4 regions of the Duganella rhizosphaerae genome follow, and region 4 is predicted to be linked to each of the others. Evidence: predicted binding sites of a transcription regulator. Region 4 holds the regulator's gene; each other region holds the start of a gene.
What was found. Region 4 encodes sigma-54, which starts transcription at its own class of promoters, with help from an activator protein. Its sites were predicted from a motif close to TGGCANGNAANCTGCTTT; they were not measured.
Positions count from the first base shown of each region.

Region 1 (4,289 bases), on a different contig from region 4:
GGCGGCCTGCTGGTTGGCGCGGCGATGACGCAGCGTCCGGATTTGTTCGCGGCGGCGATCCCGCAGGTGGGCGTGCTCGATATGCTGCGCTTCCATAAATTCACCATCGGCTGGGCGTGGACGTCGGACTACGGTTCATCCGACAACGCCGACGAGTTCAAGGCGTTGGTCAAGTATTCGCCGCTGCACAATCTGAAGAAGGGCACCTGCTACCCGGCGACCATGATAACCACCGCCGACCACGACGACCGCGTGGTGCCGGCGCACAGCTTCAAGTTCGCCGCGACCGCGCAGGCCGACCAGGCCGGCGCCGCGCCCATCCTGATCCGCATCGATAGCAAGGCGGGCCACGGCGCCGGCAAGCCGACCACCAAGCAAATCGAGGAAGTGGCGGACCGCTGGGGCTTCCTGAGTCGCGCGCTGAAGATGGATGGCGCTACGGAAGCCGTCAAAGCGGCAGGCCAGCAGTGAGGGCCGCGCCAGTCGCCGGGCCGCTGCTGTGCGCCATCCTGATGCTGGGCATGGCGCCGGTGGCGCCGGCGCTGGCGGCAACCGCCGAAGGTGCGCCCGCACCTTCGGTCAAGAAGATCGCCGATGTCACGCGCGGCCTGCAATCGCAGCCGGGCTTCATCGACCTGTGGCGCGATACGGACAAGGGCAGGGTGCTGCTGTCCGTGTCGGCGCTGGACCAGCCCTTTCTGCTATTGAGCTCCTTGCCCTATGCACTGGGCTCGAACGACGTCGGCCTGGATCGCGGCCAGCCGGGCGAGATGCGCATGGTGCATTTTGAGAGACACGGCGCGCGCCTGTTCCTGGTGCAGGAAAATACCAATTTCATCGCCGCCTCGGCGGACAAGGACGAACGCGCCGCCGTCGCCGAATCGTTCGCCAGCGGCGTGCTGTGGTCGGGCGAAATTCTCGCCAGCGAAGGCGAACGTCATCTGATCGACTTCTCCAGCTTCCTGCTGGCGGACCGGCACGGCGTCGGCGCGCGGCTGACTGCCGCCAAGCAGGGCGCATATCAGGTCGATGCCGCGCGCAGCGCGGTGCTGGCGGAGCAGTCCAAAGCCTTCCCCGACAACGTCGAACTGGAAGCGCTGCTGACCTTTGCCGGCCCCGGACAAGCGGAGTACGTGCGCCAGGTCGCGGCCGACGCCAGCAGCCTGTCGCTGCGCCAGCGCATCAGCATGGTACGCCTGCCCGCGGCTGGTGCACAGGCAGGCGGCTGGCAGCCGCGCAGCTACCATCCATATTCCGGCGGCTTCGACGCCAGCTATTACGACTTCGCCACGCCGCTCGCCAGCAGCATCGACGTGCACTGGCAGGTACGGCACCGCCTTGAGAAGACCGATCCGTCGGCGGCGGTCAGCACCGTCAAGAAACCTATCGTCTACTACGTCGATCGCGGCGCGCCGGAGCCGGTGCGCTCGGCGTTGATCGCCGGCGCTTCTTGGTGGGCCAGCGCCTTCGAGAAGGCCGGCTTCAAGGACGCCTACCGCGTCGAGCTGCTGCCAGAAGGCGTGGACGCGATGGACGTCCGCTACAACGTGATCCACTGGGTGCACCGCGCCACGCGCGGTTGGTCCTACGGGAACGCTTTGGCCGATCCGCGCACCGGCCAGATCATCCGGGGCGCCGTCACGCTCGGCTCCCAGCGCGTGCGCCAGGACATCCTGATCGCCGAAAGCCTGCTCGCACCGTACGGCAAGAACGCGCCGGCCGACAAGCAGAAACTGGCCGAGGCCATGGCGCTTGCGCGCCTGCGCCAGCTGGCCGCGCATGAAGTCGGCCACACGCTGGGCTTCGCCCACAACTTCGCCGCCAGCCGCATGGGCAATGGCTCGGTGATGGACTACCCGCACCCCATCCTCAAGCTGGACGCCAAGGGCAACGTCGATATCGCCGATGCCTACGGCGTCGGCGTCGGTCCTTGGGACGACTACATCGTCAAATACATCTACGGCGATTTCGGCAGCGGCGCGCAAGAGCAGGCCGCGCTGGCCAAGCTGCGCGCCGACGCGCGCGCGGCCGGCATGCTGTACTCCAGCGACCAGGACGACCGCTCGCCCGGCTCCAGTCATCCCGATGGCCTGCTGTGGGACTTCGGTCCGGACTCGATCAAGACCTGGGACCAGCTGGGCGCCGTGCGCCAGCGCGCGCTGCAAACCTTCTCCGTCGACGTGCTGCCCGATGCGCGCCAGATCGGCGAGTTGGAGGCGCGGCTGGTGCCGGTCTACCTGCTGCAACGCTATCAGGGCGAAGCACTGGCGCGCCTGGTCGGCGGCGGCGATTTCGATTACACCAGCAGCGGCGATGTCAAGGCCGGCCTGGCCAAGGCAGGCATCAAGGCGACGCCGGCGGCCGTCCAGCGCCAGGCCCTGAACCGCCTGGCAGACAGCCTGCGCGCCGAATACCTTGCGCTGCCAGCCGGCGTACTCGATATCCTGACGCCGCCGGCGATGGGCCATGAACGCAGCCGCGAATACTTCGCCACCCGCATGGATACCGTGTTCGACGCGTTCTCGATCGCCGAAGCGGGCGCCGCGCAGACGGCCGGCTTCCTGCTCGACCCGGCCCGCATCAACCGCGTCGCCTGGCAGCACGCGCGCGATGCGCAGCAGCCGGGCGTGCAGGAAGTGCTGTCGCTGCTGCTGCAGAAGACCTGGAAGCGCGAGTCGGTGCCGGCCTCGGTGGCCGGCGGCGAGGCGGTGCAGCTGGCCGCCAACTGGGTGGTGATCGACGCCACCTTGAATCTGCTCGATGGCGGCAAGCTGCATCCGCAGGTCGACGCGGAAGTGCGCCAGTCCGCGCGCGAGCTGGCGCAATGGTTGCAGAAGAACCCCGGCAAAGGCGTCACCGCCGACAGCCGCAAGCAGGCGGCGGGGCTGATCACCGCCTACCTGGCCGATCCGCGCAGCGTCAAACTGCGCACCATGCCGGTTATCCCGCCCGGCGCACCGATCTGACCTGCCCATCCCGTGCGCACCAAAATGACGCCTTATTTCGGTGCGCACGGCCTTGGTGCATTTTCATGCACAAAATAAAAACACCTTGAAATCAAGCACTTAAAATTTGCACCAAATTGGAACGAAACTTGCTTTTATCAGTGCTCGTTGTCAATTTTTGCATTATTTTGGGGAGATATTTTGATGGGTGGATACAAAGACGGCGCCGACGCATTGTTCATATTGCTTGGCGCCATCATGATTTTGGCCATGCATGCCGGCTTTGCGTTTCTGGAACTGGGCACGGTGCGCAAGAAAAACCAGGTCAACGCGCTGGTCAAGATCCTGGTGGATTTCGCGGTATCGACGATCGCTTACTTTTTCGTTGGCTACAGCATCGCGTATGGCGTCAATTTCTTCTCCTCGGCCGAGGTGCTGGCCGCCAAGAACGGCTATGAGCTGGTCAAATTCTTCTTCCTGCTGACGTTTGCCGCCGCCATCCCGGCGATCATCTCGGGCGGGATCGCCGAACGGGCGCGCTTCCACCCGCAATTGATCGCCACCGCGCTGCTGGTCGGCCTGGTCTATCCCTTCTTCGAGGGGATCGTCTGGAACCACCGCTTCGGCGTGCAGGAATGGCTGGCGTCGGCATTCGGCGCCGAGTTCCACGACTTCGCCGGTTCGGTGGTGGTGCACGCGGTGGGCGGCTGGATCGCGCTGCCGGCAGTGCTGCTGCTGGGCGCACGCCGCGGACGCTATATGAAGAACGGCGCCATCGCCGCCCATCCGCCGTCGTCGATTCCTTTCCTGGCCCTGGGCGCGTGGATTTTAACCGTGGGCTGGTTCGGCTTCAACGTCATGAGCGCGCAGGCGCTGGACAAGATGAACGGCCTGGTCGCCGTCAACTCGCTGATGGCGATGGTCGGCGGCACGCTGGTCGCGCTGCTGATGGGGAAGAACGATCCCGGCTTTGCCTACAACGGCCCGCTGGCCGGCCTGGTGGCCGTCTGCGCGGGCTCCGACCTGATGCACCCTTTGGGCGCGCTGGCCACCGGATGCATTGCGGGCGCGGTGTTTGTCTGGATGTTCACGCTGGCGCAAAACAAATGGAAGATCGACGACGTGCTGGGTGTGTGGCCGTTGCACGGCCTGTGCGGCGCTTGGGGTGGCGTCGCGGCGGGAATCTTCGGCCAGAAGGCGCTGGGCGGCATCGGCGGCGTATCGTTGGCCGCGCAGCTGGGCGGCACCTTGCTGGGCGTGGTCATCGCGCTGGCTGGCGGCTTTGCCATCTACGGCGTGCTGAAGGCCACGCTGGGCCTGCGCCTGGACCCGGAAGAAGAGTTC
Region 1 is NZ_BPWK01000005.1:112,462-116,750, reverse strand. It holds gene RUGAMON1_RS12895 (prolyl oligopeptidase family serine peptidase) at 1-471, shown strand, start outside; gene RUGAMON1_RS12890 (zinc-dependent metalloprotease) at 468-2,966, shown strand; gene RUGAMON1_RS12885 (ammonium transporter) at 3,150-4,289, shown strand, end outside.
Region 1: the regulator sigma-54 is predicted to act here: its motif matches at 3,084-3,101, upstream of RUGAMON1_RS12885 (ammonium transporter).

Region 2 (4,289 bases), on a different contig from region 4:
TATCAGCGCCTCCATACCGACGACGCGGCCGCTGCGCAGGTCCACCTGCGGCTGGTAGTGCAGCACAAACTCGTCGCGCTCCAGCGCGCTGCGCAGCGCCGTCTCGATGCGCACCCGCTCCAGCGCCTCCTCGTTCATGGCCGGCTGGTAGAACTGCGTGTTGTTGCGGCCCAGCTTCTTGGCGCGGTACATGGCGATGTCCGCATGCTCGATCAGCCGCTGCGCCGGCGTGCCGTCCGGGTCGTAGACCGCCACGCCGATCGAGCAGGTGACGAAAAATTCCTTCCCCTCCAGCAGCACCGGCTGCGCCACCGCCCGCATGATGCGCTGTGTGACGTCCAGCGACAGCGCCTCGTCCGGATACTCGGTCAGGATGGCGACGAATTCGTCGCCGGACAGGCGCGCCACGGTATCGCTCTCGCGTACGCTGTCCTGCAGGCGCTGGGCCACGGTCTTGAGCAGCAGGTCGCCGGCCTTGTGGCCCAGGCTGTCGTTGACGAACTTGAAGCGGTCGAGGTCGATCAGCATGACCCACAGCGGATTGCCGCTGCGGTTGGCGAAGGCGGCCGCCTGCGTCAGCCGGTCTTGCAGCAGCACGCGATTGGGCAGGCCGGTCAGCACGTCGTGGTGGGCGATGTGGTGGATGCGCTGCTCGGACAGCTTGCGCTCGGTGATGTCGGTGCCGGTGCCGCGATAGCCCTTGAACGCGCCATCCTTGTCGAACAGCGGCTCGCCGCTGATGCTGAACCAGTGCAGCTGGCCGTCGGTGCCGGGCAGCGCGTAGTCGAAGTTGAGGAAGGGCAGGTGGGCCTCCAGCAGCGCGATATGGTCCTGTCCCCAGCGCGCCTGTAACATTTCGGGATGGTGCTCCCAGCGCGTCTTGCCGATGAAGGCGTCCGGGTCCTGCTTGCCCTTGTCGAAGAAGCCGCCGGTGATGCTGGTGAAGCGGAACTCTTCATCCTGCTCCCAATACCAGTCCGACGACAGCGCCAGCAGGCGGCGGAAGCGCAGCTCGCTTTCCTGCAAGGCTTCCTCGGTGCGCTTGCGGGCGGCGACGTCTTCATTCAGGCGTTCGTTGCTCAGTTGCAGGGCGCGGGTGCGCTCGTCGACCAGCCGCTGCACCCGCACCGAGCGGCGCGCCAGCGAGTTGACGAAGGCCGCCGTCAGCAGCGAAAACAGCAGGCCGCCGATCAAGGTCGACAGCGAACCCAGGTGGCTGGCCAGGAAGGGCCGGGGCAGCGGCGTCACCTGCACGTGCCAGGCCTTGCCGGCCGCGCTGAAGGTGCGGGTGTAGAGGTCGTGGTAGTCGAAGGCCAGCCAGCGCTGCAAGGGCTTGGCGGCCACCGTCTGCTGGCCTTGCTGGCCGAGGCTGTAGATCAGGTTGTCCGGCCGGACGTCGTCGCCGACGTAGACCCGCACCACCAGCGAGGCGTCGTCCAGCAGGTCGGCGGCGTACAGGATCTTGTGGATCAGGTCGGTGGAGCGGATGACGGCGCCGGTGTTGCCGATCCAGGCCGCGCGCCGCTGCGCCGCCGTGGCCGTTTGCGCGCCGGGACGGTAGACCGGCATCAGCAGCACGAAGCCTTTCTGGTTGCCGCGCTCCTGTTCCAGCCGCAGCAGCGGCGTGGCCATGATGGCGCCCGCTGCCACCGCCTGGTTGATGACGTTGGACATCGGCCCCAGCGACATCACGTCCAGCCCGAACGCCGCCTCGTTGCCCGCCATCGGTTCCAGATAGTCGACGATCACATGCTGCGGGCGCGACGACAGCGGCAGGTGGCGGCCGTCGAACATGGTGTAGCCGGGATAACGGTCCTGCAGTGCGGCCGCATAACGGCGCGCCTCGTCGTCGTTCAGTACGCGGTGATAGTTGAAAGCTTGCACAAAAGGATAACGCGCCAGCAGCGGCCGGGTGAAGTCGCCGAACTGCTCGCGGCTGACCGGGCCCACCGATTTGACCAGGTCGTTGAGGATGGTGACCAGTTCCAGCGTATCGTCCAGGCCACGGCGGATGGCGGCAGCCCGCACCTGCGCGCGCTGCTGGAAACTGAGCTCCATCTTGCCGTACTCCAGCGCGCTGACCGCCACGAACAGCAGGCCGGTGACCGCCATCCCGGTGACCAGTGTCAGCGTCGCGGCCAGCGAAAACGGCGGTGACTTGGAGAGCAGCGGCATGCGGCGCTTTCTGGGTGGGAACGGCAGGACGTGTGGATGAATCTAGTGTGTCATAAGTCATGCTTTTGCGACAGATATTTGGACTGTTGGCACTAGTGGGATTGTCTTATGCAAGCCACGTTCCGGGACGGAATTGATGTTATATTGCCATCTCCCCAGCCTTGGAGGAGCACCGGCCATGAAACCCGCTCATGTCGTCACCCGCCGCAGCTTTCTGGCGCAGATCGCCCGTAGCGGCGGCGCCGCGGCGGCGTTTGCCGCGCTCGAGGCGCTCGGCTGCGCCAGCCTGGCCTGGGGCGAGGACCTGGCCTATCAAGGGCCGCCGGTGCTGCCCGGCGGACTGGGCAAGGGCAAGCGCGTCACCATCCTCGGCGCCGGCGTGGCCGGCCTGACGGCGGCCTACCAGCTGGGCAAGGCCGGTTTCGCCTGCACGGTGCTGGAGGCGCGCCACCGGCCCGGCGGGCGCAGCTGGACCATCCGCGGCGGCGAGCGCTTCGAGCAGAGCGACGGCGTGCAGCAGGCGCGCTGGCCCAAGGCGCCGCACCTCTACCTCAATCCCGGCCCGGCGCGCATCTCGCACCACCACCGCGCGGTGCTGGGCTATTGCCGCGAGTTCGGCGTGCCGCTGGAAATCATGATGAACGACGACCGCGCCGCCTTGCTGCAGGACGACGGCGCCTTCGGCGGCAAGCCGGTGCAGGCGCGCCAGGTGCTGGGCGACACGCACGGCTATTTCGGCGAGCTGCTGGGCAAGGCCGTCTCCACCGGCAAGCTGGACCAGGAACTGAGCCGGCAAGACCGCGAGCGCTTGCTCGGCGCCATCGCCAGCTTCGGCGATTTGCAGCGCGACGGCCGCTACGCCGGCAGCGCACGCAGCGGCTACAGCGCCACGCCGGCGCCGGGCCGGCCGCACGGCGCGGTGCGCGCGCCGCTGCCGCTGGACGAGCTGCTGCGGGCCGACTTCTGGCAGTTCAAGGCGTCCTTCGCCGAAGACTTCGACCAGGCCGGCACCATGCTGCAGCCGGTGGGCGGCATGGACCGCTTTCCGATGGCGTTCGCCAAACGGGTAGGGCATGTGATCCGCTACGACACGGTGGTCGACGAAATCCGCAAGACGGCGCAGGGCGCGCGCGTGGTCTGCCATCACGGCGGCGCCCGCACCGTCATCGACAGCGATTATGTGATCTGCACCTTGCCGCTGTCGGTGTTGCGCGACATCCCCAACGATTTCGCGCCGGCCTACCAGCAAGCCATCGCCGAGGTCGACTATGCGCGCTCGGCCAAGACCGCGTTCTACGCGCCGCGCCGCTTCTGGGAACAGGACGACGGCATCTACGGCGGCCTGTCGTGGACCAGCCGCGACGTCACGCAAATCCTCTATCCTTCGCACGGCATCGGCCAGGCCGACGGCGTGCTGGTCGGCTCCTACTGCTTCGGCGCCTTTCCCGGCGACGACATGGGGCAGTACCCGCTGGCCGAGCGCATCGAGAAGGCGCTGGCGGCGGGCGAGGCGATCCATCCCGGCTACCGCCGCATGGTGCGCGACGGTATCAACGTCGCCTGGCCCAAGGTGCCGTACAGCCTGGGCTCCTGGGCCGAATGGAAGCCGGAACAGTACGACACGGTCTACCAGCTGCTGCAACAGCCGGACGGCCCGATCTACTTTGCCGGCGAGTACCTGGGCTATCTCAGTTCGTGGCAGGAGGGCGCCGTGCTGTCGGCCCACCACGTGATCGAGCAACTGGCGGCGCGGGTGCGCGCCTGATTTTCCCCTGAAAGGATGAACATGAAATTGACCGCCTCCGTTCCACTGCTGCTGGCCGCCCTGATTGCGTTGCCGGCCGCCGCCCAGCTCAAGGTCCAGCACCTGCAAAGCGCCGACAGCGGCATCGCCAGCGCCGTGTGGGCCGGCGACACGCTGTACGTCTCGGGCAAACTGGCCAAGTCGTTTGACGGCGACACCAGGGCGCAGACGGCCGACGTGCTCAGGCAGTTCGAAGCCACGCTGCGCGAGCAGGGCCTGGGCATGGGCGACGTGGTGCAAATGCGGGTCTACCTGGTGGCGGACGCCGCCGGCAAGCTGGATTTCGCCGGCATGAACGAGGCCTACAAGG
Region 2 is NZ_BPWK01000004.1:378,344-382,632, reverse strand. It holds gene RUGAMON1_RS11700 (bifunctional diguanylate cyclase/phosphodiesterase) at 1-2,175, opposite strand, end outside; gene RUGAMON1_RS11695 (flavin monoamine oxidase family protein) at 2,354-3,940, shown strand; gene RUGAMON1_RS11690 (Rid family hydrolase) at 3,962-4,289, shown strand, end outside.
Region 2: the regulator sigma-54 is predicted to act here: its motif matches at 2,224-2,241, upstream of RUGAMON1_RS11695 (flavin monoamine oxidase family protein).

Region 3 (4,289 bases), on a different contig from region 4:
GTACGAGTACCTGCCGCTGTACGAGGATGGCCCGGGCAACGGCAGCTGGAACTTCAACCGCTACCAGCTGCCGCGCGCGCGCGATGTCGCGGTGTGGAAGCAGACGGCGGATATCCTGCCGCCGTTGACGGAGACCGATACGCCCAAGGGCATCGCCGAGGTGGTGATGATTCCCGTGGTCGGCGCCATCGTCAACGGCATCGCGCACGCCATCGGCCACCGCTTCACCGACTTGCCGGTCACGCCGGAACATATCCAGGAGGTGCTGGCATGAGCATCGCGACCAAACCGATTACGCTGACCATCAACGGCAAGACCGTCGGCCCGATACCGGCGCCGGAAGGCGTGATGATGATCGACTTCCTGCACGAGTACCTCGACCTGACCGGCTCCCGTCTGGGCTGTGGCCAAGGCGTTTGCCATGCCTGCGTGGTGATACTGGATAAAGCCGACGGCACCAGCGAAGAAGTCCGCTCCTGCATCACCGGCGCGCATTTCTTCGACGGTAAAAAAGTGCGCACGGTGGAGGGACACGCCAAGTTAAACGACAAGGGCGAGGTGGTGGCGCTGTCGCCGGTGCAGCAAAAATTCCTCGAACATTTCAGCTTCCAGTGCGGCTACTGCACCCCGGGGTTTGTGAACGCGGCCACGGTGCTGCTGGAGCGCTTGAAACGCACGCCGGTCAGCCGCGACCAGATCGACGAGACCATCACCGAAAGCCTGAATGCCCACATCTGCCGCTGCACCGGTTATGTGCGCTACTTTGAAGCGGTCAAGGATGTCGTGCTCAATACGCCCGGACTGGTGAAGGAGGGGAAATGATGAGCCGCCATCTTGCTCTTCTCGCCGCCGCAGCGCTGGCCGCGACGATGCTGCCGGTTGCCGCAGCCAACGATGCCGTCACGCGCGGACGCTACCTGGTCAAGGCGGCCGATTGCGCCGCCTGCCACACGTCGGCCACCGGTGCGCCGTTTGCCGGCGGCGTGGAATTGAAATCGGACTTCGGCACTTTTTACGGCACCAACATCACGCCGGACAAGGAGCACGGCATTGGCAAATGGACCGCCGAGGAGTTCTACGCGGCCTTGCGCGACGGCGTGGCGCCGGACCGCCACCTGTATCCGGCCATGCCCTACACCTCCTACCGCTCGATGAGCCGCGCCGACAGCGACGCCATTTACGCCTACCTCATGCAGATCAAGCCGGCGGCGGTGGCCAGCAAGGCCGCCGATCTCAAGTTCCCCTACAACATGCGCTTCGGTATGCGCTTCTGGAACATGCTGTTCTTGAAGGACTCGCTGCCCGATGCGTCGGCCGGCCTGTCGCCCGCCTATCTGCGCGGCCGCTACCTGGTCAACACGATGGGGCACTGCGCGGAATGCCATACGCCGCGCGGCGCGCTGGGGCAGATGGATGGAGCCAAACCTTTGGGCGGCAGCACGATGGCGCGCATCGCTGCGCCGGACATCTCGCCGGTCGGGCTGTCAGCGTCCGGATGGACTGCCGCCGACTTGTCGTCATTCCTCGGCACCGGCGTGGCGCCGCAAGGCTCGGCCTACGGCGAGATGTTCGCCGTGGTCCACCTGAGCACCCAGCATCTGACGCCGGGCGACATGTGGGCGATGACCGCTTATCTGCTGGGTGACAAGCCCTTGCCGCCGCAGCCACTGAAGCCCGCTGCGGCCACCGCGGATGCTGCGATTGATGCCGGCCGCCGTACCTACATCGCCGTCTGCGCCGGTTGTCATGGATACGATGGTGGCGGCAAGCCGCATGTGGCGGTGGCGATGAAGGGCAACACCACGGTGCGCAGCGCCGATCCGCACAACCTGATCGCCGTCACGCTGGACGGCATCGAGGCGCAGCGCTTCGGCAAGAAGGAAAGCATGCAAGCCATGCCGGGCTTCGCGACCAAGTTAAGCGACAAGGAAATCGCCGGCTTGACCAATTTCCTGCGCGTCAGCTGGGGCGGGCAGACGGGCACGGTCAGCGAATCCCAGGTGAAGGAGTTGCGTACGCCTTGAAACCGCTGTCGGCTTTCTTGACAATGGAAGGCGTCGCGGCGATATCCGAAACGCCAAGCCTCTGACTTTATTGGTTTTACGTGTCGGGGCATACTTCCTGCGTCGCGTTTCAACGGCCGGCATCCCGCCGGCGGTTGACCAGGGAGACGCGACATGAACATCCATTCCAGAATCGGGCGCGGCTGCATGCTTGGCGCAGTGCTTGCCACGATGGCGGCGGCGCTGCCGGCATCTGCCGCGCCGTTCTTCTTCAGCACCGGCGGCCCCGATGGCTTGATCGGCACGGCCACGCGGCCCGGCAGCGGCGGCAAGGTCGAAATTGAATCGGCGGACGACTTCATACTCGGTTCGCACACCAGCATTACCAGCGCAAGCTTCACCGGGCTGCTGACCGGCGGCGCCACGGCGGCCAACATTGGCCAGGTGGTGGCGGAGATCTATCGCGTGTTCCCCAAGGACTCCACCAGTCCACCATCGGGCCGGGTACCGACGCGCACCAATTCGCCGTCCGATGTGGCGTTCGACAGCCGCGATAGCGGTGGTGGTGGGCTGAGCTTCTCGATCGCGACGCTGGGCGCCTTCAGCGCCGCCAACAGCGTCCTCAATGGCATCAACCCGATACCGAACCAGACCACCCACGGTGAGGGGCCGATCAGCGGCACCGAGGTGACCATCACCGTCAACTTCGGCTCGCCGTTCGATCTGCCGGCCGATCACTACTTCTTCGTGCCACAGGTGGCGGTGACGGGAGGGGAGTTCTACTGGCTGTCCGCCGCCAAGCCGGTTGCAGGCGGCACCGGTCCATTCGTGCCCGACCTGCAAAGCTGGATACGCAACGAGCCGCTGGCGCCGGACTGGCTGCGCATCGGCACGGACATCGTCGGCGCCGGCGCTTTCAATGCTTCGTTCTCGCTGGTGGGCGCCACGGCGGTGCCGGTGCCAGGCAGCGTCGCGCTGCTGCTGGCGGGCGTGCTGCCGTTTGCCTTGACGCGCCGCCGGCGCGCGCCGGCGGCCATGCCTCACGCATAGCTGCACATGAAAGCCAGCAGGACATCGGCGGGAATGGTGATACACTGGGGCATCGGCGCCGGTCGGCGCTGCGGCAACCGGGAGGCTCTGTGCTTGGTAAGTCGCTTCTGGCGGCAGCGCTGCTCTTCGCTTACGGCTTCGCCCATGCCGGGGCCTACCGCTGCGTATCGCTCAACTATCCCCCATTGATCCAGCAGGACGCCGGCGGACCTGCATACGGTCTGGCGGTGGACATCGTCGCGACGGTGATGGCGCGCCTGGGCCATACCGTCAGCGTCGAAATCCTGCCCTGGGGCAGGGCGCTGGCGTTGATCCGGCAGGGCGAGCGCGATTGCATCTTCACGATCTTCCAGTCGCCGGAGCGCGAACAATTTCTCGACTTCAGCCGCGAATCGCTGATCCCACAGATCATTTACTTCTACGCCAGGGACGACCACAGCGCGCGCTTCGACGGCGACTTCACCGCGCTGGCCGGCCTGCGGGTGGGCACCGTGTTGAGCGTGAACTACGGCGCCCGTTTCGAGGCGGCACGCCCGCAACTGGCGATCCGCGAGGTGCCCACGCTGGAGCAGAACTTCCGCAAGCTGATACTCGGCCGGGTCGATCTGATTCCCAGCAATGTGTACACCGCCAGCTACACGCTTGACAAGCTGATAGGCGCCGAGCTGGCCGGCCGTATCGTCAAGCTGCCGCAGGCGATAGACAGCGTGCCCAGTTACATTGCCTTCGCCAAGGGGCGCCGGCTGACCGCGTTGCGCGACCAGTTCGACGGGGGGCTGCGCGCCCTGATCGCCAGCGGCGAATACCGCCGGCTGCTGGAGCGCTACCGCATCGAGTGGACGCCTGAACTGAGCCGGCAGGTCGAGGGACGCTAGCCCGGCATAACGCTAGGCGGGGCGGAAGCTGCGCAGGAAGTCGAGCAGCACCACGGTCGCCAGTTCGGCGTCGTCGGCGGTCATGGTCTCCAGCGGGTTGTGGCTGATGCCGCCGTTGCCGCAGCGGGTGAACAGCATGGCCACGTCGGTGATGGCGGCCATCGCCATCGCGTCGTGACCCGCGCCGGAAAGGAGGTCGAAGCGCGGCAGGCCGGCGCGTTCGATGGCGGCGCCGAATTGCTGCATCAGACGCGGCGCGCACGGCGCGGCCGAAGCATTCACGATCTGCTGCATGCCCACTTCCACCTGGCGCCGCGCGCAGATCGCCGCGATGCCGTCCAACACATCCTTCACCGCAGCC
Region 3 is NZ_BPWK01000002.1:407,123-411,411, forward strand. It holds gene RUGAMON1_RS05755 (xanthine dehydrogenase family protein molybdopterin-binding subunit) at 1-274, shown strand, start outside; gene RUGAMON1_RS05760 ((2Fe-2S)-binding protein) at 271-822, shown strand; gene RUGAMON1_RS05765 (c-type cytochrome) at 819-2,024, shown strand; gene RUGAMON1_RS05770 (PEP-CTERM sorting domain-containing protein) at 2,178-3,053, shown strand; gene RUGAMON1_RS05775 (substrate-binding periplasmic protein) at 3,143-3,928, shown strand; gene RUGAMON1_RS05780 (allantoate amidohydrolase) at 3,941-4,289, opposite strand, start outside.
Region 3: the regulator sigma-54 is predicted to act here: its motif matches at 2,111-2,128, upstream of RUGAMON1_RS05770 (PEP-CTERM sorting domain-containing protein).

Region 4 (4,289 bases):
CGTGCCGCGCGTAGAGGATGGCGAACGACATCTCGCTGGCATTGGCCCGTTCCTGCGCAAAGCCGGTGGCCTTTTCCATCGCCGACGGATCTTGCGCGGCGGCCAGCGTGAAGCGCATCAACTGGTCCAGCTTGGCGGAGTGCAGGTCCAGGATGGACGCGCTCATCACCAGCGGCACGGCGGCGAACACGTGGTAGTGCAAGGCCTTGGCCGCGCGCTCCATTTCCGCCGGCAGCGAACCGTCCGCCGCCACCTGTCCCATCGCGTGTTCGAACACCTTACGGCCCCAAGCGAGGTAGCGCTCGTCATGCGTCACGCCGCCCACCGCCGTCACCGCCAGGCCCTCCCAGTAGTAGTGGTTATTGCGCGCGCCCTTGTGCGCGTCGGAATGCGCCATGGTGGCGTCGGCCAGTGTCTTGAACCAGGTTTCGATAGCCTGCTGCTGCGCCGGGCTGGCGGCCGGCTTGACGCGGGCGTAGCTCAGCGCCATGCCGCCCAGGGTCCACTTGCGCACGTACCAGGCCTGCTCGCTGGACAGCTTGCCCAGCAAGGCCCGCTGCCCGGCCCAGCTCTCCAGCCAGCCCAGCGCGCAGGCGGCGTTGCCCTGGCTGGCGTTCTGCGCCACCTCGGCCAGGAAGTCGTCGATCGGCTTGGTGTTGGCGATATTGCGCGCACGCAGCACCGGATCGATGACGGAGTGATGCGCATCCGAGTAATAGCTGTTGGCGTCGATGTCGATCACGGCCGGCGGCGGCGCAGGACAAGCCGAGGCCACGGCATCCGAAAAGGCTAGCGTCAGCAGCCATGCCGTAAATAGTTTAGCTCGTTTCATGCCACTCCCATTGGAAGAATTAGGAAAACGTTTACTCTAAACCATTTAGGCGCAAAAAAGGGCGCCTCTGCGCCCCTAGTTTGATGGTGCCGGGGCCGTTGTTATAGGGCGGCGGCAGCGGGTTCGTAGCTATCCGGGAGATGCTTGATCGCATCGTGGCCGTGCTCTTGGACCTTGGCTTTGTATTTCATGACCTGCCGATCCAGCTTGTCGATCAAGGTATCGATGGCGGCGTACAGGTCCTGCGACAGGCTTTCCACGTAGACGGTCTTGCCCGACATGCGCAGGTTGATTTCAGCCTTCTGGCGTTTCTCTTTCTCTTTGAGGTTATCTACAGTCAGGATGACAGCAATATCAATCACTTGATCAAAGTGGCGGGTGACGCGTTCCAGCTTGTTCTGCACGTATTCACGGATGGCCGAGGTCACTTCGAGATGATGTCCACTGATGGTGAGATTCATACACACTCCTAAAGATAATGTCGCTTCTTACGGTTAGTGCGGAGCCCATTACTGCCGGGCGCGCAGGAACCAAGTAACTACAAAGATTTACGGAGACTGACTGGCGGGATCTTCAACGCTTCGCGATATTTGGCAACAGTGCGTCGCGCAATCACCATGCCTTGTTCTCCCAGCATGTCCGCAATCTTACTGTCGGATAAAGGATTTTTCGGGTCTTCTGCTCCTGTCAATTGCACGATGAGTGCGCGTATCGCCGTCGAACTTGCTTCCCCCCCCGCTTCGGTGGCGACATGGCTACCAAAGAAATATTTCAACTCAAACATACCGTGCGGGGTCAGCATATATTTTTGAGTTGTTACACGAGAAATAGTGCTCTCGTGTAGTCCCAGTGTATCAGCAATTTCGCGAAGCACAAGGGGGCGCATGGCAACCGCGCCATGGGAGAAAAAGTTCTTTTGTCGTTCTACTATCGCTTGTGCAACGCGCAAAATCGTGTCGAAACGCTGGCGCATATTCTTGATCAGCCACTTCGCTTCCTGCAGCTGCGCGCCCATCGCGCCCTCGCCTTTTCCCTGCTTGAGCAGGTTGGCGTACATGGCGTTCACGCGCAGGCGCGGCATGACGTCGTTGTTCAGGCTCACTTGCCAGCCGTTGCGCGCTTTTTTGACGATCACGTCCGGCACCACGTAGTCCGACACGTCCGACGCGAACGCCGAACCCGGATGCGGATTGCACTGGCGGATGACGGTTTGTGCTTCGCGCAAATCCTCGTCGTCGCACAGCAGCGCCTTCTTCAATTTGTTGAAATCGCGCTGGGCAAACCAGGTCAAATGATTTTCAACGATGGCCAGCGCCATGCGCCGCGTCACCATCGGTATGCCCGGCAGGCGCTTGATCTGCAGCGCCAGGCATTCGGACGCGTTGCGCGCGCCGACGCCCATCGGGTCGAAGCTTTGCAGCATCGACAAGGCGGTCTGCAATTCGTCGATCTCCAACTCCAGCTCTTCCGGCAGGCGGGCCAGGATTTCTTCCAGCGATTCTTCGAGGTAGCCGTTCTCGTCCAGCGCGTCGATGATCAGCTCGACCAGCGCGCGGTCGCGCATCTCCAGCACCGTGACCCGCATCTGCTCCATCAGGTGCTCGCGCAGCGTGCAGTGGCTGGCCTCCAGTTGCGGACGCGAGTCCTCGTCGTCGGGCGCCTTGCTGCGGCCGGCGTCGCTCCAGTCGACGTCGGCGTCGCTGCTGGTGCTTTCGGTGTCGGCGGCCGGGCCGTCGTAGTTGTCGGCGTCGGCGGCCGGCGCCTCTTGCGCGTTGGGCGGGCCTTCGGGCGGCGCGTCGCCGACCGGGGCTTGCTGGCTGATGGCGCCGTCCGACAGCAGCCGCAGCGAGCGGTCCAGCGGGTCGTCGAGGCGCTCCAGCAGCGGATTATCGGTCAGCAGCTGTTCCAGTTCCTGGTGCAGCTCCAGCGTCGACAGTTGCAGCAGCCGGATCGACTGCTGCAATTGCGGTGTCAGCGCGAGGTGCTGCGACGTGCGCAGTTGCAAAGACTGTTTCATGGGTTTTACATACGGAAGTGTTCACCCAGGTACACGCGACGCACCGATTCGTTGGCGATGATGTCGTCTGGCCGGCCTGAAGCCAATACCGTGCCCTGGTTGATGATATATGCGCGGTCGCAGATGCCCAGCGTCTCGCGCACATTGTGATCGGTAATGAGGACGCCGATGCCGCGTTCCTTGAGGAAGCGCACGATGCGCTGGATCTCAATCACGGCAATCGGGTCGACCCCGGCGAATGGTTCGTCGAGCAGCACGAAGCGCGGGTTGGTCGCCAGTGCGCGCGCGATCTCCACGCGGCGGCGCTCGCCGCCGGACAGCGACAGCGCCTGGTTCTCGCGCAGCTTTTCGATCTGCAAATCGGCCAGCAGGGTATTGAGCCGTTCATCAATGGCAGCCTTGGATAAAGGCTTGCCGTCCACTTTCTGGATTTCGAGGACGGCGCGGATATTTTCTTCCACCGTCAGCTTGCGGAACACCGACGCTTCCTGCGGCAGGTAGGACAAGCCGAGCGAGGCGCGGCGGTGGATCGGCAGCGACGAGATGTCGGTGCCGCTGATATCGATGCTGCCGGCGTCCGACGGCACCAGGCCGACGATCATGTAGAACGAGGTGGTCTTGCCGGCGCCGTTGGGGCCGAGCAGGCCCACCACTTCGCCGCATTCGACTTGCAGGGACACGTCATGCACGACCTGGCGCTTGCCGTAAGTCTTTTGCAGGCCTTTGACGATCAGGGTGCTACCGCAGGAAGGTTCCATGCTTATTTCCCCGGCGTCGGCACAGGCGCCGGCGTTGCGGCCGGCACCGCCAGCTTGCTCGACGGCTGCAGCACCATGGTGCCGCGTCCGCCGCCCGGCTTGCTGTCGCCGGTGGGGGTGTTCTTGACCTCGAACACTTCCTTGCGGCTGTCGTAGGAAATGAATTCGCTGTCGACCTGGCTGCTCGGCTTGCTGCCTTCCAGGCGCTTGACCTGGGCCTTGGCGAACAGCTTGACCAGCTCGGTCTTGTTGTCGTATTCGATACGGTCGGCCTGGCCTTCGACCCATTGGTCGCCGGCGCCGTCGAGCTTCTGGCGGAAGGTGGCCTGCACGCCGGCGCCGCCGGTCAGCACCACGTACTGGTAGCCCTGCGGATCTTCGGTCACCACCGCCTTGGGCGATTTCATCAGCAGCGTGCCGCGCGTCAGCACGACGTTGCCGATGAAAGTCTTGATCTGCTTGACGTCGTCGGCGTCGGCCTGATCGAAGGAGATCTGGGTCGGCTTGCTGGAGTCGGCCTTTTCGGCGTGCGCCGGGGCGATCGCCGCGACCACGGCCAGCAGCATCGCCGCCGGCAGCATCACGCGTTTCATTACCATGTGTTTCATTTTCATTTCCTCATTTTGCCGCGTGCGGCGGCATCGTAATCGTTCCGCGGCCGCCCAGTTGCACCTGCAGCGTC
Region 4 is NZ_BPWK01000016.1:84,336-88,624, forward strand. It holds gene RUGAMON1_RS26825 (alginate lyase family protein) at 1-832, opposite strand, end outside; gene hpf (ribosome hibernation-promoting factor, HPF/YfiA family) at 934-1,293, opposite strand; gene RUGAMON1_RS26835 (RNA polymerase factor sigma-54) at 1,371-2,849, opposite strand; gene lptB (LPS export ABC transporter ATP-binding protein) at 2,855-3,607, opposite strand; gene lptA (lipopolysaccharide transport periplasmic protein LptA) at 3,610-4,215, opposite strand; gene lptC (LPS export ABC transporter periplasmic protein LptC) at 4,226-4,289, opposite strand, start outside.